4 regions of the Anaerotignum lactatifermentans genome follow, and region 3 is predicted to be linked to each of the others. Evidence: a T-box and tRNA genes for the amino acid it is inferred to sense, from the RefSeq annotation. Region 3 holds a T-box; the other regions hold tRNA genes.
The links. A T-box is a leader RNA that pairs with one kind of tRNA and senses whether it is charged. The one in region 3 lies ahead of leuS (leucine--tRNA ligase), so its partner is inferred to be a tRNA-Leu.
Positions count from the first base shown of each region.

Region 1 (5,251 bases), on a different contig from region 3:
ATCATGGTACAGACTCACGATTGCCTCAACATCGTGGTCGTTAAAAGCATCTACCCATTTACATACTACTTCTTTTGGTCGTAACATCATGATTTCCTCCATCTATCTTTGTTTCCTTGCCTGCCAGTTCAATCATTTTCTTCGCCAACTGCTGGAACTGCCCGGCAGTTTCCTCGTCCATCGGAAGAAGCTGCCCGACCCGTCCGGCAATCATAGCGGTCACATCATCCATAGAAAGCGGCTCCTGCTGGTGGTTTTTCATGGCTTCCTGCATAGTTTGGAACATGGCAGCGGTAATGGTTTCTCCCGGCTGCTCGCCGCTGTCCATCTCTTTCTTAATGTCCCGCAGGATAGCAAGGAACACATTCTTGATTTTCTCAATCTCTGCTTCATGGTCGCCCATTTTCTGTGCGTTCAAGAACTGCAAGTCCTGTCTTGCTTCTGCCCGGTGTTCCGGGTGTTCTTTCATCAGATCAGACAGGGAAGCCGTTGCCATTTCAATAAGCTGGTTTCGTGCCATAATGCCCTTTGCCGCTGTGTCCTGAAAATAAATCCGTATCAAATCTATCAGTTTCGGGAAGTTCCTGTGTTCCAGCAAGCGATTTAGGATTTGCACATCCACAGCACCCGTCACAAGCCCTTTGACTGCTCCCTCGGACAAGCCCAGCTCGGATATATCATAGCTTTTGCGGACGCTGATATTGGATAGCCCCAGTATATAGTCGGTGGACACCTTAAATTCCTTTGCCACACCAATGAGAATATCGCTGCTGACTGTCCTTGTTTCGCCGCTGACAATGCGGCTCAGCTGGGAAGCGGAAACGCCGATCTTCTCTGCAAGTTCTTTTTGTTTGATTTTGTTTCCGTTGCATAGGTCAGAAATCCTCTGTCCGGGTGTTCCGGGTAAAGCCATAGTATGCACCTCCTCCGTATAACTCTATTATACAGCAAAATTGCAAAAATGCAATTTTAAAAGTGTAAACTTCACAGAAATGCAATTCTCGCAAAATTCCGAGGATTGCATTTTTTTCGTGTAGACTTAGGGTAGTTCATCGATGAGCTGCACCTTGAAAACAGAATGACCGTCCGAAAAAGGAATATTTCTCCCGGCGAAGTATCGCATTTGCGTACCAACGGAGAACACACGCCGCAGAAATGGGGCAGGAAGCCTTTTCGGGGAAAACGGCAATCAGACAAAGCGGAGGACACACATGGAAAACAATCTCAAAAAGCTGCCGCCGTTGGAGCGCAAGCCGGACGGCTCTCTGTACCGCATGACCCCAGCACAGCGGAAACGGGCAAACGCCTTGATTCGCCGGGAATGTTGCAGCTATGACAGCGGCAACTGCATTGTGCTGGATGATGGCGATACCTGTATCTGTCCGCAGACGATTTCTTTCTCGGTCTGCTGCAAGCATTTCCGCTGGGCTGTCCTGCCGCTGGATCGGACGCTGGAAGCAGAGATTTTCCGGGATAAGGACACAAAACGGTGTATTGTCTGCCGGAGAGCTTTTGTTCCCGGCTCTAATCGGGCGAAATACTGCCCGGATTGTGCCGTCAGCGTTCACAGGCGGCAGAAAGCAGAAAGTGAACGGAAAAGGAGGGCGTGCGTGGACAATTAGGGGCGAAAAAATCCTGTATTTATGGGGCTTTCCGAACACCAAACCAGGGCAGGTGGTATTCTTTATCGCTAACTCTCAAAACAGGGCTTCTAATTGTCCATAAGACACTATGACGAAGTTTATCTATCACTACCAACAGGAACGGGCGCAGAGCTTCACCCAGCTTCCCAATTTCCTGTTTGAAGCACCAACCTATCAGCCATTATCCAATGAAGCAAAGCTGCTGTACGCCTTTATCCTGCGCCGGGCAGACCTATCCCGCAAAAATGGATGGGCTGACGAGTACGGACGGATTTACCTGTACTATCCCATCTGTGAGGTAGTGGGCCTGCTTCACTGTGGGCGGCAAAAGGCAGTCAACACCCTGCGGGAATTACAGTATGCAGAGCTGATCGACATCAAGAAACAGGGCTGTGGAAAACCCAACCGCATTTACCCAAAATCCTATGAGGGCAGTTCCAATCTCTGACTTCTTGAATTTCCATTTTGGTACGCCGGAGAGCTGAAAACCGTACTTGACGAGTACAAAAATCAGCCCTCTTGGAGTACCGAAATCGGACGGTATAGAAATACAGAGATTAAAATGATTTATTTATATCGATTCCATTCCAATCCTATCAGAGCTATTTGGGGCGGGATTTTCCTTGTGGAAAACCCCGGGAACGGAAGGGAAAGGAACGAGGAAAGGAGTTTATGGCACAACACGCAATTTTGCGATTTGAAAAGCACAAGGGCAACCCGGCAAGACCGCTGGAAGCCCATCACGAAAGGCAAAAGGAACAGTACGCCAGCAATCCCGACATTGACACCAGCCGGAGCAAGTACAATTTCCACATTGTCAAGCCGGAGGGCAGGTACTACCACTTTATACAGAACCGTATTGAACAGGCAGGCTGCCGTACCCGTAAGGACAGTACTCGGTTTGTCGATACGCTGATTACCGCCAGCCCGGAGTTTTTCAAGGGCAACCCCCCAAAGGAGATACAGGCGTTTTTTCAGAGGGCGGCTGACTTCCTCATTAACCGGGTAGGCAAAGAAAATATCGTGTCGGCGGTGGTACACATGGACGAAAAAACACCCCATCTGCATTTGGTCTTTGTTCCACTGACGCAGGACAACCGGCTGTGTGCAAAGGAGATTATTGGGAACAGAGCCAACCTCACAAAGTGGCAGGACGATTTTCACGCCTATATGGTGGAGAAATATCCAGACTTGGAGCGTGGAGAAAGTGCCAGCAAGACAGGCAGGAAGCATATTCCCACCCGGCTGTTCAAGCAGGCGGTCAATCTCTCCAAACAGGCAAGAGCTATTGAAGCCACGCTGGACGGCATTACCCCGTTCAATGCAGGGAAGAAGAAAGAGGAAGCCCTCTCCATGCTGAAAAAGTGGTTTCCCCAGATGGAGAATTTCTCCGGGCAGCTCAAAAAATACAAGGTCACGATAAGTGACCTGTTAGCTGAAAATGAAAAGCTGGAAGCAAGAGCCAGAGCCAGTGAAAACGGCAAGATGAAAGACCGTATGGAACGGGCGAAGCTGGAAAGCGAACTACAGAACATTCAGAAACTTGTTGACCGTATCCCGCCGGAGGTGCTGGCGGAATTGAAACGGCAACAGCGACACACAAAGGAAAGGTGATTGATTATAAGCAGATTTTTACGCCGCCCCTATGCGGCATTGTACCTTGACAACTGAATAAAGAAAGGCGAGCTATGGCAGAAAAGCACTCGGACAAAATCCCACAGTATGAGATAAATGCCCTTGCCCGGTGCTTGCTTCCCGAAATTCAGAAATTCTTTGCCAGCCCGGAGGGGCAGAAAGAATTTGAAGAATGGAAAGCACAGAGGGCAAAGGAAGCAGAACAACATAAAAGCGTATAACAAAAGCGGCGGTATCGTTATGATACCGCCGCTTTTGCTTTAGCATAGATATACTAAAAATCCGAATCCGTCCCCGATTGGAACCGGGTTCGGATTATCATGGTCTGGTGCGGATGACAGGACTTGAACCTGCACGGGCGTAATGCCCACTAGAACCTGAATCTAGCGCGTCTGCCAATTCCGCCACATCCGCATATCTGGTTTTGTGTCTTGCTGTTTTCAGCTGACTTGGATATCATAATACAAAACCAGAACTTTGTCAACACTTTTTTTTCAAATTTTTTAACAGAACAGCGGAACCAGCACCGGCATAGCCAATGTGCAGATGACACCGCTGACGAAAGCCAGTATGGCTGTCTTACTGTCTGTATACTTACTCAACAGGGGCAATGTGGTATCCATAGCCGTTGCGCCTGCGGGGGCAATGGCTGTATAGACGTTTCTGCCTGCCAGCACAGGCACCAGCAGAAATGTCAACACTTCCCGGAACACATTGGACAGGAAGGAAATGGTACCGCCAATGGGATTGCCTGCCTCTGTCATGAGGATACCGGACAGGCTGTACCAACCCAAACCGGAAGTGATGGCAAGACCTTCCTTTACATCCATACGCAGAATCATAGCGCAAACTGCGCCCCCTGCCAGAGAGCCCAGAATGACCCCCAGAGGAATCACCAGTATCCGCAGACCCATCCGGCGAATCTGCCCAAATACTTCCCGGTTCACGCCCATATCAATGCCCACGGAAAAAAGCAGAATCAACAGCATATAAGAAGATGCCGTATCCAGAAAGCCGCTGACGCCCTCCGGCATGACGACACCTGCGCCGATGCCCAGCACAAGGGCAATGAGAATCGCTTTGCTCATTCATTTGCCCCCTTCCGCAAAAACACCTTTGTCAGCAGATACACCACCACAATGGAGCCAATCACCGCCAAAACCGCATACAACAAAGCCTTGCCGCCCAAAGACGGCAAAGCCTGTATGATGTCACCATTTCTGCCGATGCTGACGCCCATACAGAATATGAGCAGCATCAGCCAAACAGTTTGCAGTTTGGCGTTGATCTTCAGTCCTTTTTCTTTGAGGATGCCGCGGAAGCCCACAACAAACCCCAAAGCCAGTACAATAAATATCTTCGCCATAAGTCTTATACCTGTTTCATCAGATCGACCACTTTGTCGATTTCTTCTCTTGTTACATATTTATGGGTAGCAAAACGCATGATGCCGTTATCTTCACCGTTGATGATAACATCATGTTTTGCCATATAGTCCACCAGTTCCGCGGAGGACAGAGGATAATCTTTCAAACGGAAAAATACCATATTAATCTGCTGTCTTTCTTTATAAACTTCCAGACCTTTCACACCGCAAAGGGCTTCTGCCATGTATTTTGCATTGTCATGGTCTTCCTGCAGGCGTTTGCTCATGACATTCAGGGCGATTTTGCCTGCTGCCGCAAGGATACCTACCTGACGCATACCGCCGCCGATGATTTTACGTTTTCTTCTGGCAACGGCAATAAATTCCTTGCTGCCCACCAGTACAGAGCCTACAGGTGCGCACAGACCTTTAGACAGGCAAACGGAAACGCTGTCCGCATACTGCGCGATTTCTTTTGCTTCTACACCCAAAACGGTAGCTGCGTTGAAAATACGTGCGCCGTCCAGATGGATAGGCAGGTGGTATTTGTCAGCCAGTTCTCTCACGTTCTTCATGTATTCCAGACTTCTTACCTGACCGTCGGAAT
Region 1 is NZ_JADCKK010000001.1:73,708-78,958, forward strand. Features, by position in the region: gene INF29_RS00395 (nuclear transport factor 2 family protein) at 1-90, opposite strand, end outside; gene INF29_RS00400 (helix-turn-helix domain-containing protein) at 59-913, opposite strand; gene INF29_RS00405 (cysteine-rich VLP domain-containing protein) at 1,212-1,622, shown strand; partial or broken gene INF29_RS00410 (replication initiator protein A) at 1,732-2,128, shown strand; gene mobV (MobV family relaxase) at 2,316-3,257, shown strand; tRNA gene INF29_RS00420 (tRNA-Leu) at 3,605-3,692, opposite strand; gene INF29_RS00425 (lysine exporter LysO family protein) at 3,782-4,366, opposite strand; gene INF29_RS00430 (LysO family transporter) at 4,363-4,644, opposite strand; gene ltaE (low-specificity L-threonine aldolase) at 4,650-5,251, opposite strand, start outside.
Region 1: it encodes a tRNA-Leu, which carries the amino acid that the T-box ahead of leuS (leucine--tRNA ligase) is inferred to sense. The anticodon was not compared.

Region 2 (5,251 bases), on a different contig from region 3:
GGAATATGAGGGATACGGATGGAATCAATCTCCGCACTAAGCCCTTTTGCCAGCATTTCCTTCAAATGCCCCAGAAAACCAAAGCCTGTCACGTCCGTACAGCCATGGACATCATATTTTCTGATGATTTCCGAAGCGTATTTGTTCAAAGTTGTCATGGAACGGACAGCCATGTCCATAGCTTCCAGAGAAGCCTCTCCCATACGATTCGCCGTGCAGACAATGCCAACACCCAAGGGTTTTGTCAATAAAAGCACATCGCCTTTCTGCGCGCCATCATTGGGAAAGATGCGGTCTGGATGGATGGTTCCCATGACAGAAAGCCCATATTTCACATCTGCGTCGGCAATGGAATGACCGCCTGCGAGAGTTCCTCCCGCCTCTATAACTTTTTCACTGCCTCCCTGCATGATTTTCCCCAAAATGTTCAAGTCCATTTTTTCCGGGAAACAAACGATATTCAAGGCTGTCCGCACATCGCCGCCCATGGCATAAATATCGCTGAGGGCATTAGCTGCAGCAATCTGTCCAAAAATATAAGGGTCTTCCACCATTGGCGGAAAAAAATCCAATGTCTGCACAATGGCAGTATCTTCTGAAATTCGATAAACTGCCGCATCATCAGAGCTTTCAAAGCCAATGAGCAGGTTTTCGTCTTTTTTCTCCGGTTTTGGCAGACGGGAAAGGACGCGTTCCAATACGCCTGCGCCCAGTTTTGCCGTACATCCGCCGCCTTTGCAAAATACAATCTCTTCCGGCATCATTTCTCACCTTCCCTCTGAAAATAAATAGAAAACAAACGATCTGCCTCTGTCTGCAAAGCAGAGAGGAAATTTCCATATCGCTGCATCATTTCTCTGCCTTCTTCTGTTACAACAGAACCGCCGCCGTCCTTGCCGCCGCTGCTGCGTTCCGTCAGGGCAAAGCCCAGTTCCTGTTCCGCTGTTTTCATCATTTTCCATGCTTTGCTGTAAGAAAGCCCCATTTTCTCCGCGGCTTTCTGCATGGAACCCATTTCTTCTATACCTTTCAAAAGCTGTGCCACACCCGGACCAAAGGCTTTTTCCTCTCCCATGATGCGCACTTTCATATCATAATGTAAATCCTGTTTCATAAATCACCTCGTTATTCTTTTAAAAAAATAACGCTTTCAAAAAGAAAAGCCTTTCGGCTGAATCCGTCTTATTATAGCAGTTTTTATTGACTTTTGCCATATGCTTTTTGCATAATCCTTTGCGTCTTTTCGGAATTTCTGGTATGATAATAAAAACACCACGAAAAAACCACTCATATAAAAGGAGGAATGGTATGGGACAATTTCTGTTTATCATCCTTTGTGTGACACTGGGTTATGTGGCTTATAAGCACGCCGGTGCCGTCCGCAGCGATGGCAGTGCCCTGTGCCGGAAAAATTGCGATGAATGTACGAGAAAATGCTGGATTATGAAAAAGACAGAAGAACAAAAATGATGCGTATGCTTTATAGGCTGCTTCATAAAAAAACAAAGACACCCGAAATCCTTATGACATGAAGGACTTCGGGTGTTTTTTTCTTGTATAAAAGGATTGTTTGTTTAAAAAGAGCCGATTGTAGCGTGCATATTACTATAAAAAATCCCACTTCAAAAACCTAATAGTCTTTCCTGTAAAAGATTGTTTTCCCACGCAAAGCATGTTATATTCTAACCAACAGACAGTTCAACTTCGAACACAGGTCGCGTTTTCGCCGCTTGTGCCGAACTGTCTGTTATGATTTGGCAGAATCTTCTTGGATGGCGTTGACGGCATCATAACCAACGACGGCGGTAGAAGATTCTGCCGTAATCAGCAAACCACTCATTGTAAAGCTTTTTTCATCTTGCTTTCTTTCCTCATATCCTTTATATTGGTTATATAAGAGGCAGACTTTTTTTACAGATAAGCGACGAACTTCGGTTCCAGGTGCTTAGGGGTCTGCCTCTTTTTTCAAAATAACAAAATATATATTTTTCATTACTGTTCAAATGACTTTCCTTCTCTGCATTTGATTGTCGCTGATCTAAATATCTGCTGGCACCAGTGTTTTGTTCATGGCATCAAATATCAAAGGGGATGAGAAGGAATTGAACGATTCGTATAGAAAATGAAATGATACAGGAAAGAAAGCTTCTATCGAAAGGTCGCAGGAATTATCTGACTATCAAAAATATGCAGATTTTTCCCAAAATACAATACTGCCAGAAGATGGGGAGGAATCTTTCCAGAAAAACTGAATATTTTCTTTTGCAAACATCTCATTGTGTGCAATTCCATATCACGCGGCAGCCATTCAGGGGGAATGTATATGCTGAAAAAATTTCTTGCTTTCTTGACAACTTTGGCAATGGTATTTGCCTTTGTTGGCTGCTCTGGTGGAGAATCTCCAGAAACAGCTGTCACGAACTATCTGACAGCGTTCCAGAACCTTGATCTGGAAACCATTGATAAGTATACCAACGATACCAGTGAAACAACAGATACCGCAGATGATGCCATTTCCGACTTGGAAAATGAAGAAACCGGCAAAGCTTTTGTGGAAAACCTGACTTTTGAAATCCTTTCTTCCACAGAAGAAGGTGACACTGCAACAGTTAAAGTGTCCATCACAAATGTGGATATGGCAAATGCCATGAGTCAAGCAATCTCTGAAATGATTTCACTGGCTTTCGCAGGATTGTCTGAAGAAGAATTAGAACAAAAATCCACAGAAGCAATGATTTCTGCCATTGCCAATAACAAAGATACAACTTACACCAAAGAAGTGGATATTTCTCTGGTAAAAGGCGAAAACAATTGGCTCATTGTGCCAGATAATGATTTAGCCGATGCCATCACAGGCGGTCTGGTCAGCTACGCAGAAAACATTAATGAAGCTTTTTCTTAAACAGTAATGCTGCGTGATATGGGATTCCAATAAAAAAACAAGATCATACAGAGCAAAAGGGTGTAGCACGGAAATTTCAAACTTGCTGTTGACTGTTTTCATCTCTGCTTTACAGCTTCTCCTGACTACGCAAATATGATGGAAAATGAAAACGTATGTTGAAAATCATGTCCATTTCTTCGCGATGCTATTTTTCCGAACATTTTCAGTAATGCAACACAAAATGCAACACGAAAAAAAAGAAACCTTGATTTCTCAAGGTTTCTTCAGTGCGGCTGGTGGGACTCGAACCCACACGATATCACTACCGCCAGATTTTGAGTCTGGTGCGTCTGCCAGTTCCGCCACAGCCGCGAATCGAAACTGCTTGATAATAATATCATAGAAGGAATAAAAAAGCAAGTGTTTTTTTATAATTTTTTCTCATTTTTGTATAGATTCTGATACAACCCTGTAGATATCCGCCTTTTTCGCCTCTACTTTATGAACCATATCCTTGACACAACCCCCTCTTTTGCCTTTTCTGCGTTCTTCATTCCCTTTCCTCTTTATTTGCCTGCCATATATGCGGTCTTTCACACCATAGCTTTCCCTTTAGAAATTGATATACATGTTTTTGCCAAACTTCAAACATCCCTTGATTCCTTTTTCCATCTATCCCTTTCTTGCACAATTTTCCTTTGCCCATGCAAAAATCCACCTAATCCATCTGCATTTCTGATAGAAATACCCATTTCCACAGCATCAAAATATTGACTACATATGTAGTAAATGTTATGATCATCATAGAAAGGGTATCCATGACAGAAAGGTGGTATTTCTATGAAATCAAAGCTTTTTATCTCTTGTCTTTTGAGTTTCCTATTGACACATTCTTCCGTCACCGCTTTTGCCTCCAGTGATACAACCTCTCTCAAAAATCTTGGTGACCCCCAAGCAGGCGGCGTATCTATAAGCATGGAAACAGACTTCATTGGCGAAGGCAGATATCAGTTTTATCACAAATCAGGAAACCTGATATTTTGTATCGAAAATGCAGGCTCCAATGGTTTTATTTATCGTGTGAAATACCCCTGTGGCTGCAAATTAGTTGGCGGAAGGTTAGAAGCGAAACAAAATCTGATGATAGATCATTTCGATCCCCAACTTCATGGCGAGGGTTACGGTCACACTGCAAAAGGCACCTATGAGATTTATATCTATAATGACGATGGTTCTTGCAGCTCTGTAAAACTCTTTGCCCAAAGCATCGAAGAATGAAAATTATTTCCACTTAAAATGGCTGCTAAGACATCTTAGCAGCCATTTTTCCGTTGGCGATCATTGGTTTATGACGATCTAATGAGCTCACCCAAAGCAGTAAATCCCTGCAGAATATTGGAGCTTGCCTCTTGAATCGCATTTGAAATAAGCATTCCGCTAATGAGAATCGCAATTGCAATAGCCATCAAGCCAATGAGCACTTGCCAATTTTTCATAATATCCCCCTCTTTTCATTCGTTATAAAAATAGTTGAGCGATAACATACAAAACGAATATATGGATTGGATAAAACCAGTAAAACAAATATTTTGCCTTCCATTTTCCCCGTTTCCCATTATAAAGCAATAACAAGAAAGCTGCGATCATTGTATAAGTTGGCGGCTGATTTCCTGTTGTAGCCATATACAAAACAAGAAACATCACGACTTGCAAAACATGACTTTTCCGAAAAATATAGAAACCGGCTATGAAGATAATCCCTTGTGCACCATAATCGCACTTCAAAAGTTCTGCCACAGATGCCACTATGGCAATGATTCCTATTTGCAGCAAAAGCCCCTTTGCTTTTTCTTTTCTGTCCAAATTACGATTTCTCTGTGAAACGGCTTCTAAACCAGTCAAACATACCAATCCCAGAAATAATGTAAAAAATACATTCTGATACGCAAAATAGAAGGGAAATGTCCCTGCTTCCATGGAATACGCATGAAAAAACCCAATGTCAAAGGGGATTTCTGAAATAATCGCAAAAACAAGCATAGAACCTATATACCGTTTCCGGTTTCTAGTATACCGAAATCCTTCTGCCAATAAAAAGCAAAACAAAGGAAAAGCGATGGTACCGATACCAAATAGAACCTGTCTTTGGAAATCCTGAAGTGCAAAAAACTGTTCTTCTGATATCATTCCCTCAAGAGACAAAGAAAACAATTTATCCATGTACTTGCTCATAGGAATTTTGCTGACGTGGTCAATAAGCATACACAGACAAGCTATGAGCTTCAATTGATTCCCCGTGAAACATTGTACGTTTTTCAGTTTTTGATCAATTGCATTTATCATATCATTCACCCTATGATCTTATAA
Region 2 is NZ_JADCKK010000013.1:43,007-48,257, reverse strand. Features, by position in the region: gene selD (selenide, water dikinase SelD) at 1-764, opposite strand, end outside; gene INF29_RS05160 (winged helix-turn-helix domain-containing protein) at 761-1,114, opposite strand; gene INF29_RS05155 (hypothetical protein) at 1,309-1,470, shown strand; gene INF29_RS05150 (nuclear transport factor 2 family protein) at 2,324-2,902, shown strand; tRNA gene INF29_RS05145 (tRNA-Leu) at 3,173-3,256, opposite strand; gene INF29_RS05140 (hypothetical protein) at 3,435-3,590, opposite strand; gene INF29_RS05135 (hypothetical protein) at 3,725-4,162, shown strand; gene INF29_RS05130 (hypothetical protein) at 4,231-4,380, opposite strand; gene INF29_RS05125 (TraX family protein) at 4,403-5,227, opposite strand.
Region 2: it encodes a tRNA-Leu, which carries the amino acid that the T-box ahead of leuS (leucine--tRNA ligase) is inferred to sense. The anticodon was not compared.

Region 3 (5,251 bases):
TGACTGTTTTCGCATATACCAAACGGCTGTCAGGAATGACAGCAGTCAATATAAAAGCGGAAAGAAGAACGCACATGATTTTCTTATATGGATAAAATTTCATATTCTCGTCCTCTTACTTTTAGATTTTCTTTTTTTCGTCATGTTACATTATACTTGATTTTGACGGATTTTGAAAGACAAAATTGAAATGTTTAATTATTTATTAAGGAATTATTTCCTCCAATGTAACAATTTTAATGGACAAATGCGCCTTTTCCTCCAAAGTGCTGACGGAAATCATATAGTCGTCCCATTGGCAGGTGTGAAAATAGGAAGCTGGTGTTCCCATAAACTCTCGAAACTGCTCTCCATCCGATACAGAAAGTTCTTTTGCTTTTCGAAATATGCTGTCACCATGTAATTTCGTATAACTTTCTTTTCTTGTCCATAATTCAAAAAAACATCCAATCTTATCCAAATCGTTTTGCTTTTTCCAAAAGGAAAAATCTGTTGGTGAAAGCATCTTTTCTGGAAATCTGGGCAATTCCTTACGGATTTGTTCCATATCAACGCCAATTTCGTGACAACTCCAAGCCAAAATAAGATAATCTCCACTATGAGAAATATTGAAGAAAAAATCTCCAATATCAGAAAAGTAAGGCTTGCCGTTTTTTCCATAAGCTAGATGAAAGGTATCTAATCCATGCAAATGGGCAACATATTCCAGCAGAATTCTTCCTCCCAAAAAGGTTAATCGCTTTTTCTGTGATTTTATTTCTTCTATATAAATACGATCTGTTTCCAAAAGTAAATTTACCACTTTTTGTTGTATCTCTTCCTTTTGCAAGGATGCCAGTGAAAACAAATAGACTTCCATATCACACCTCCTTTCAGACACACAAATAAGACGGTTGCCTTATTTGTTATGAGAACAACCGCCTTATTCTTTTTCACATATACCTAGATTATTTTGCAATGATGTTGACAATCTTGCCAGGTACATAGATTTCTTTTACGATAGTTTTGCCTTCCAGACGAGAAGCCAGAACTTCTTTAGCCTGTGCCAGAACGGAATCTTTGTCTGCATCAACGGAAACAACCATAGTGTCACGGAATTTACCACTAACCTGCAGAGCAATTTCTACAGTATCCTGTACCAGTTTGCTTTCGTCTACTTCAGGCCAACCTGCATCAAATACAGATTCAGCATGACCCAGTTCTTTCCACAGTTCTTCTGCAATATGAGGTGCGAAAGGAGCCAGCAGAACAACCAGTGTTTCCAGTGTCTGTTTGTCTACGCCGCCTTCTTTTTTGCCCAGATCGATGATCTTGTTGGTATATTCCATGAAACCGCTGACAACAGTGTTCATTGTCAATGCTTCCAGACGATTTGTGATGTCATAAACCAGTTTGTTGCGCAGATATTCCATATCTTTGGAAGCTGTTATGTTCAGGTCTTTGTTGTTGTAAACCAGTTTCCATACACGGTTCAGGAAACGGAATACGCCGTCGATACCGCTGTCGTCCCAGTCACAATCCATTTCAGGGGGACCTACGAACAGTTCATACATACGCAGAGAGTCGCAGCCATAGTTCTGAACCAGATCGTCAGGAGAAACAACGTTGCCCAGAGATTTACTCATCTTGCTGCCGTTCTTTGTGATCATACCCTGGTTGAACAGTCTCTGGAAAGGTTCTTCAAAAGGAACTGCACCGATGTCATACAGGAATTTTGTATAGAAACGAGCATACAGCAGATGCAGAACCGCATGTTCGATACCACCTACATACAGGTCAACAGGCGCCCATTTTTTCAGCATTTCCTGGCTAGCCAGTTCTTTATCGTTATGGTTATCTACATAACGCAGGAAGTACCAGGAAGAACCTGCCCACTGAGGCATTGTGTTTGTTTCTCTCTTCGCAGGACCGCCGCACTGAGGGCAAGTTGTGTTAACCCATTCGTCGATGTGAGCCAGAGGAGATTCACCTGTATCTGTAGGTTTGTAGGATTCTACCTGAGGCAGCAGTACGGGCAGCTGATCTTCAGGAACAGCTACAGCGCCGCAGTGTTCGCAGTGAACGATGGGAATAGGTTCGCCCCAATATCTCTGTCTGGAGAATACCCAGTCACGCAGTTTATAGTTAACGGTCTTTTTACCCAGACCTTTTTCTTCCATAATATGAGGAACCTTTTCTTTTGCTTCGAAAGCTTTCATACCATTCCAGTCGCCGGAGTTGATGATCACACCATCACCTGTGTAAGCTTCTGTCAGTTCTTTTTCTTCTTCGCCTTCAGGCAGGATTACCTGAACGATAGGCAGATCGAATTTCTTAGCAAATTCGAAGTCACGTTCGTCATGAGCAGGTACACACATTACTGCGCCTGTACCATAGTCTGCCAGTACATAGTCTGCAACCCAAACGGGGATTTCTTTGCCATTTACAGGGTTTACGCAGTAAGCGCCTGTGAATACACCAGTTTTTTCTTTGTTGGTCATACGATCAACGGAAGATTTTGTGGAAGCTTCGAAGCAATATTTTTCAACAGCTTCTTTGCATTCAGGTGTTGTCAGTTCGGGAATATCTTTATATTCAGGAGCCAGTACCATGAAAGTACAGCCATGCAGTGTATCAGGTCTTGTGGTGTAAACTGTGATTTTCTTGTCACTGCCTACAACTTTGAAGTCTACTTCTGCACCATAGCTCTTGCCGATCCAGTCAGACTGCATCTTCTTAACTTTGTCAGACCAATCCAGAGTTTTCAGGTCTTCCAGCAGTCTATCAGCATATGCTGTGATTTTCAGCATCCACTGACGCAGGTTTTTCTTTGTAACAGTAGCGCCGCAACGTTCGCAAGTACCGTTAGTAGCTTCTTCGTTTGCCAGTACGCATTTACAGCTAGGGCACCAGTTCAAAGGCATTTCTTTTTCATAAGCCAGACCATGTTTGAACATCTGAACGAAGATCCACTGTGTCCATTTATAGTAGTTGGGATCAGTTGTATCTACTTCTCTATCCCAATCATAGATTGCACTGATTTCATGCAGCTGTCTTTTTACGTTTGCAATGTTGTTTGCAGTTGCAATGCTGGGATGGATGTTGTTTTTGATCGCGAAGTTTTCTGCAGGCAGACCGAATGCGTCCCAGCCCATGGGATGCAGTACCTGATAGCCCTGCAGCACTTTATATCTGCTGACTACGTCACTGAGAACGTAACCTCTCCAGTGTCCTACATGCAGACCTGTGCCGGAAGGATAAGGGAACATATCCAGGCAGTAAAATTTAGGTTTTACATCGTCTTCTTTGTTGATGGGATTCTTTTCCCATTCAGCACGCCATTTTTTTTCAATTTCTCTAAAATCATAACGCTGATTCATTTTGAATTCCTCCTTCGTGTTACAGTTTTGGGCACTGTCAAAAAAAATCCCTCCATCTCGTTAGAGACGAAGGGACACTCCGTGTTACCACTCTAGTTTGTTTCCAAAGAAACACACTCTTATGCCCGATAACGGGGGCAGCCGTTGCCGTCTACTTACCAAAGGCGTTCCACGGAAAACTCAAAGGCCAGTTCCATTTTTCGCTCTGTCGTTTCACACCAACCAACGACTCTCTGGAATAAGCAACCAAATGTACTACTCCTTATCAATGTCTTTTCTCGAAAACATTTATACCATATTTACCAAAAGAAATCAAGTGATTTTATGGATTTTTTTCTAAATGAAGGAGAAAAGCCTCTCAAAAAGCTTGAAACGACAGTTTTCACACCAAAATTTGTATACATTTTCCAGAAAAAGCAGCTGCAACGTTTTTTCTTGCCTTTGCTGCGCCAATTTATTTACATAATATAATTATGGTAATCAAAGAACGTATAAAAACATAAATGCTATATGGCATGCACTGCCGATCATCACAAATATATGGAAAATTTCATGGAATCCAAAACCAGCCAATGCCAGATTCGGTTTTTTCAATCCATATATAATAGCGCCAACTGTATAAGCCAGACCTCCTGCCAGAAGCAGCCCCACCCCATCCCAGGAAACTGCTCTCTGCAATGGAACGAAAGCAATGACTGCCAACCATCCCATGATAATATATAAAGATGTTGACAACCATCTTGGTGCCTGAATCCAGAATATTTTCATCACTGCACCGCCGATTGCTAAAATCCAAATCAAAGCAAGCATCGTCCATCCCCATGGTCCTGCCAGAGAAACAAGACATATAGGTGTATATGTGCCTGCTATCAGTACAAAAATCATAATGTGGTCTATTCTGCGCAGAAGTATTGTCTTTGCTTCAGAAACATATAAAGTATGATATATTGTGCTTGCACCATATAGAAGAACAAGGGACAAACCAAATATTGCAAAACCAATCACCTGTGTCATCGCATCTTGATGTGACGCTTGGAAAATCAAATCAAAAATACACGGGATACACGCTAATAACCCAATAAAATGCGTCAGTGCACTTACAGGATCTTTTATACCATTCTTTAACATCCTATCAACTCCTTATCTAGTATTAAATACTATATATTAAGATATTGATATATTAACACGTATTCCAAATAGTAACAAGAAGCAAAACACACAAAAATATTGAAACATAGTATGAAATACTATATAATAAATTTCAATAGGAAAAGGAGGGATTGCATGGGAACATACGAAGAAATTCTGGAAACCTTCAAAGAAAAGATCAAAACTGTTTCCGTTGTGGAAATTGCAGATATTCCCAAAATTGATTTATACATGGATCAGGTTACTACTTTTATGGATCAAGCACTTGCACCTTACAAACGTTTGTCTGATGGGAAAGTTTTGACAAAGACCATGATCAATAACTATACAAAGGCAAAGGTTCTTCCGCCGCCAGTGAAAAAGAAATATGGACGCACGCACATCATGCTGCTGATTATGATTTTTCATTTGAAATCTGTTTTGTCCATAAAAGATATTGCGACTTTATTCCAGCCGATCTTTGCTCTTCCAACAAAAGAAGATGCTGAAAAGCAGACCGAAAAAATTTATGCTGGATTTATCTATTTGCAGAAGGCTACTCTTACATATATGCAGGCTTCTGCAGAAGGCATTATTGATGATACCCTTTTTCAGCAGGAAATCATGGCTAATTATGATGAGGAAATGAAAAAAATCATGTTGATTTTACTGCTGGCCATTCGGGCAAATGCAGAAAAACATCTTGCAGAAAAAGTATTAGACTTATACTTCTACTAAAAAAGAAGTCAGAAACGGCAGTGTGA
Region 3 is NZ_JADCKK010000032.1:22,421-27,671, forward strand. Features, by position in the region: gene INF29_RS09085 (murein hydrolase activator EnvC family protein) at 1-103, opposite strand, end outside; gene INF29_RS09090 (4'-phosphopantetheinyl transferase family protein) at 206-859, opposite strand; gene leuS (leucine--tRNA ligase) at 948-3,359, opposite strand; T-box leader at 3,419-3,637, opposite strand; gene trhA (PAQR family membrane homeostasis protein TrhA) at 3,840-4,487, opposite strand; gene INF29_RS09105 (DUF1836 domain-containing protein) at 4,644-5,225, shown strand.

Region 4 (5,251 bases), on a different contig from region 3:
GGACAACCGCCCTGAATTTCAGAAGATGATTAAAGACAGCGCAAAGGGCTTGTTTGATGTTGTCCTTGTCTGGAAATTAGACCGCTTTGCACGAAACCGTTATGATAGCGCACGCTACAAAAATCTCTTGAAAAAGAACGGTGTGAAAGTCATTTCCGCAAGGGAAAATATCTCCGAGGGCAGCGAGGGAATTATTCTGGAAGCTATGCTGGAGGGCTATGCAGAATACTACTCTGCGGAACTTTCTGAAAAGGTTATTCGAGGTCTGACTGACAATGCGCTGAAATGTAAATACAATGGCGGTACTGTCCCGATGGGATATTACATTGACGAACAGCAGTTTTATCAAATCGACCCCAAGACCGCCCCGGTGGTACTGGAAATGTTTACAAAGTACAGCGAGGGTGCGACCATGCAGGAACTTGTCAATCTGTTAAACAGCCGGGGTATGCGTTCCATTCGTGGCGGGAAAATCACATTGAATATTATGAACCACCTGCTAAAGAACCGCCGTTACATGGGAGAATACAGCTATCGTGATGTAGTCAAGGAGGACGGTATTCCGGCGATTGTCCCGAAAGAGTTGTTTGAACGGGTACAGGAACGGCTGGCAAAGAACAAAAAAGCTCCTGCCCGTCACAAAGCCGAGGATGATTACCTTTTGACAACGAAGCTGTACTGTGGGAAATGCGGCTCTTTCATGGTGGGAGAAAGCGGCACAAGCCATACAATGAAAGTACACCGTTATTATCGCTGTGTGAATACTAAGAAAAAGAAGCTCTGTGACAAGAAAGCGGTCAAGAAAGACTGGATTGAAGATTTGGTTGTCAATTATACCATGAAAGCAATTATGAATGATGAAGTCATGGAGCGGCTGATTGATACGCTGATGGAGTTGCAGAAGAAAGAAAGCACCGACCTGCCACTTTTGAAAAAACAGCTTGCAGAAACGGAAAAAGGTATTAACAATATGCTCAACGCTATTCAAGCAGGGATTTTTACCCCATCCACCAAGCAAAGGCTGGACGAGTTGGAAGAAACAAAAAGCCAGCTTGAAGTCAGCATTTTGCAGGAAGAAATGCACAAACCCCTGCTTACAAGAGAACAGATAGCATTTTTCATTTACCGTTTCCGCAAGTTTGATGTGACAAAGCGGGAACAGCGGCAAAGGCTGATCGACAGCTTTGTAAATGCGGTGTATCTTTATGAGGACAAGATAATCCTTACTTTCAACTATAAGGATGGTTCCAAGACTATCACTCTGGCAGATGTTGAGGGTTCGGATTTATCCTCATTCGGTGCATCCAAGAAAAAATGACTTGCAAATGCAAGTCATTTTTTTTGTTTTCGGTGGGACGAGAAACAACCTGCAATAGACGTTTTTGTCCCGGTTTTGCATGATATACAAAATACTTGAAAATTTTTTAGCAAAAAGTGTTGACAAGAAGATAAATTTATAGTATTCTAACTAAGCAAAGAAAAACATGTACAGAAAAAAGTACAATATGCGGATGTGGCGGAATTGGCAGACGCGCTAGATTCAGGTTCTAGTGGACATTACGTCCGTGCAGGTTCAAGTCCTGTCATCCGCATCTGAAAAGGCCATTGCAGAAGCAGTGGTCTCTTTTTTTATCTCAGGCTTTCAAAGGACAGATTAGGAGGAAAGAAAATGAGTTTGGACAGAACCAGAAGATGGATGCGTTTTTGTTGTTTGATCGGTTTGTTCTGCGTCATCTATACGATTTTTACAGGGGATTATTCTGGAAAAAGCCCACTGATGTGGATTGGCATTGCCTTCATTGCGGCGGCGGCGTTTATTTATTTTCGCCATGGGGTTTGCTGTCACTGTGGCAGACGATTGCCTATCCATGACATTTATCAGGGGAAATTCTGCCCCTACTGCCGGGGAGATCTTCACATGAATTCCTCTGTACCACCTAAGAAATAAATCAAAGAGCGGATGTTTCCATGACAGGAAATGTCCGTTTTTTGTTTAGAAGATGGCTTTTCTTCCATACTTATGCTATGATGAAAAAAAGGGGGGATTGCCATGACATGGAAGAAACTGCGGAAAAAATATAAGATGTGGTTGACGTTGGCAGTGGTGTTTTTGATTTTGGCGATACTTTGCGGTATATTGCAGTATGGAAATTGGGATAAGCTTTGCTTTGGCGCGGCATTCTTTAGTGTGATCATGGTGATTTATGTGATGCTCCGTTATGGCAGATGCAGGGTCTGTTATAATTTGCTGGACCCTTATGTCCTGTTCCATGGGGGGCACTGCAAGTTCTGCGGTACACCTGTGGAGGATGAGGAGGAGAAGAAATGCTGACTTTTCGGAATATGCGTGAAATGACAAAAGACGAAATCAAGGTTTTTTTGCGGGAAGGTAAGAAGATCGGCTGTGCCGTGGATACAAAAGAAGAACGGCAGGAATTGCTGGAAGCACTTTCTCGTTCCAAAGAAACGGGATTCCCTCAGTTTGTACTGGTATATGAAAAAGATGTGCTCATGGGCTTTCTTTTCATTTACGGAGAGGAAGGGCATACTTGGATTATCCACAATGCCGACGAAAAGACATACGAACAGGAAAAGGAAATGCTGGCTTATGGTCGGGACTTATGCAAAAAATTGGGCAATGAAAAGCTGGCAAAATGTTTTCAGCAACAGCTCGAAGAAGTGGAATGCATGGGGAAAAGCCATCGGGAGGCACGGATAGCATGGATCGAAGAAAACAACAGGAAAAAGAAAGAAAACTGACAGCGGCAGAACAGAAGCGGAAGGAAATGTTCCTAGAGAAAAAAGCCGCATTGGAAGCAGAAGGCTTTGAAGCCCATGACCTGACTATTTCTGCGGTTTATGCCAATGTTATGGCGTTGGTGCTGGCTTTGCCCATTGTGTTGGTGCTTTGGGCAGTTTTTGTCTGGAAAAATGGGCATGGTTCCATTTCCAGCCCCATGCTGCTGGGGGTGCTGGTGTTGTTTTTCCTGCTCCTTGTGGTTCATGAAGCCATCCATGGTCTGTTCTGGTCTTTTTTCGCAAAAAATAAATGGAAATCCATTTCCTTTGGCATCATGTGGAACTCTTTGACACCGTACTGCACCTGTCAGGAGGAATTGACAAAGGGACAGTATGCCATTGGCGGGGTCATGCCTTGTGTGCTGCTGGGGATTCTGCCGGCAATTGCGGCTATTTTTGGGGGAAACTTGCCTTTGTTTTGGCTGAGTGCCCTGATGATTCTAGCGGCTGGCGGCGATTTGACCATTCTTTGGAAGTTATTTCGTTTTCGCGGTTCTAAAGGAGAGGTGCGGTTTCTGGATCACCCTTATGAGGCGGGTTTGGTAATTTTTGAAAGAACTTTTTCAAAAGTTTAAAAAAGTTGTTGACAAAGAACCTGTTTTATAGTATGATAGTCAAGCGAGTTCAAAAAAGCATATGCGGATGTGGCGGAATTGGCAGACGCGCTAGATTCAGGTTCTAGTGGACATTACGTCCGTGCAGGTTCAAGTCCTGTCATCCGCATCCAGAAAAAAGACCATCGTAGAAACGATGGTCTTTTTTTACGCCAGTTGCTTTTCTTCTGCAAAACGCTGCTGTACTTCTGTGCGGATTTCTCCCGGTTCTTTGCCAAGAGCTGCCGCCAGTTCCCCATAAAGAAGGCATTCCGCCTGTTTCAGATACCGCTGTTCTGTTTGCGAAATGTGTTTTCCCACACGGGCGTTTTCTTCGATTTTCTGATAAAGGGATTTCATTAACTGCAAATACTGCATACAGTCGTGGGTGTTCAGCATTTCGCTGTAGTGATTGGCTGTTTCTTTGTGGTCCCGGCTGCGGAAAGGCTCCGCGGAGATGTGGCTGATGTTGTCCAGATAGCTTTTTGCCTCAGCAGCAGAAATGACGGGACGCATGAATGCCCGGGTGGAAACGGAAACGTGGATGGTTTCAGAAAAGGGGGAGAAAAGCGGAATCAGGGTGTAGTATAGGCGGCCATCTTTTTGCTGGGGAAGGGGCGCAACGTCTGCTACGCGGCATACGCCTGTATTACCATAAAAAACCAACTGATCTTTTCGATACATGAAAACACTCCTTTCGCTTTTCCTGTGCTGTTTTTAGGATTTCCCAGAAAAACCCTTCGTATTCAGTGTATCACTGTTTTTTGCCCAAAATCAAAGGAGAAATGGGGCAAAAACGCATTTTTGTGAAGGATGCGCAGGGGGCGAAAAGCAGGTTTTGTGCAGAAGTTCTAGGGGTTGTTGGTGAATTTTTCGCAAAAAAGGCATAAAAAAACCCCTTTCAAAAGAAAGGGGTTTTTGTGTCTGTTTACAGGCTCATTTCCAGTTTTTTGCGCATGTCTTCGATCTGTTCGTCTGTCAGATCCATGGGTTTGTATGCAATGGTGATGCCGTCGTTTTCATAACGAGGAATCAGGTGCAGATGGAAATGGAATACAGTCTGACCGGCAACGGTGCCGTTGTTCTGCATCACGTTCATGTGGTCAAAGCCCAGTCTTGCTTTCATTTCTCTGGCAATGATGGCAGCCAGACGGAACAGTCTGCCGGCTTTGTCCGGATCGATTTCAAAGATGTTGGCAACGTGTTCCTTCACCAGAATCAGCACATGACCTTCGTTGGCAGGGAAACGGTCCAGAATTACCTTAAATTCATCGTTTTCATATATAGTGGCGGAGCCAAATTCCCCCGACACGATTTTACAGAAAATACAGTCGCTCATAAGTATTCATCCTTTCGTATGTGATTTGCTATCAGTATAGCACGAAAGGAAGGAGATTGCACAGATTTTTGTTCAAAAATATTTGCTGAACAGATAGGTCAATGCGTTGGCATGGCTCTGCTTATCTGTGAGAATCTCGAAAAACAGGTCACGAAGGGCACCGTCAGGCACTGCCAGAAAGAAATTCCGGTAGAAATCTGCCGCATCCAGTTCCTGCATAAGGGTTTCCTCCAGATAAGTTTTGGGGTCGATGACTTCCAGTGTGGATGGTGTCTGGCTCTCGTTGGGGGTTTCCGGTGTTTCTCCCGTAATGAGAAACAGGGCTTCCCGCAGGTTTTTCAGATGCTTTTTCTCGTCCAGATACATGGATTTGAGCATATCGGCAGAGGGGGAGAGGACAGGGGCTTCCGTCAGTAACCGGCGGTAGCGGTTCGCAAGCTGGGCGGTTTCCTCTGCGGCAACTTTCAGCAGTGCCAGCAGACGATCGTCCTCTGCCAGTTCTGCAATGGCAGGGTCTTTG
Region 4 is NZ_JADCKK010000001.1:64,652-69,902, reverse strand. Features, by position in the region: gene INF29_RS00375 (recombinase family protein) at 1-1,318, shown strand, start outside; tRNA gene INF29_RS00370 (tRNA-Leu) at 1,508-1,592, shown strand; gene INF29_RS00365 (hypothetical protein) at 1,670-1,948, shown strand; gene INF29_RS00360 (hypothetical protein) at 2,051-2,332, shown strand; gene INF29_RS00355 (hypothetical protein) at 2,326-2,760, shown strand; gene INF29_RS00350 (DUF3267 domain-containing protein) at 2,721-3,374, shown strand; tRNA gene INF29_RS00345 (tRNA-Leu) at 3,438-3,522, shown strand; gene INF29_RS00340 (CarD family transcriptional regulator) at 3,561-4,076, opposite strand; gene INF29_RS00335 (HIT family protein) at 4,321-4,731, opposite strand; gene INF29_RS00330 (ferritin-like domain-containing protein) at 4,804-5,251, opposite strand, start outside.
Region 4: it encodes a tRNA-Leu, which carries the amino acid that the T-box ahead of leuS (leucine--tRNA ligase) is inferred to sense. The anticodon was not compared.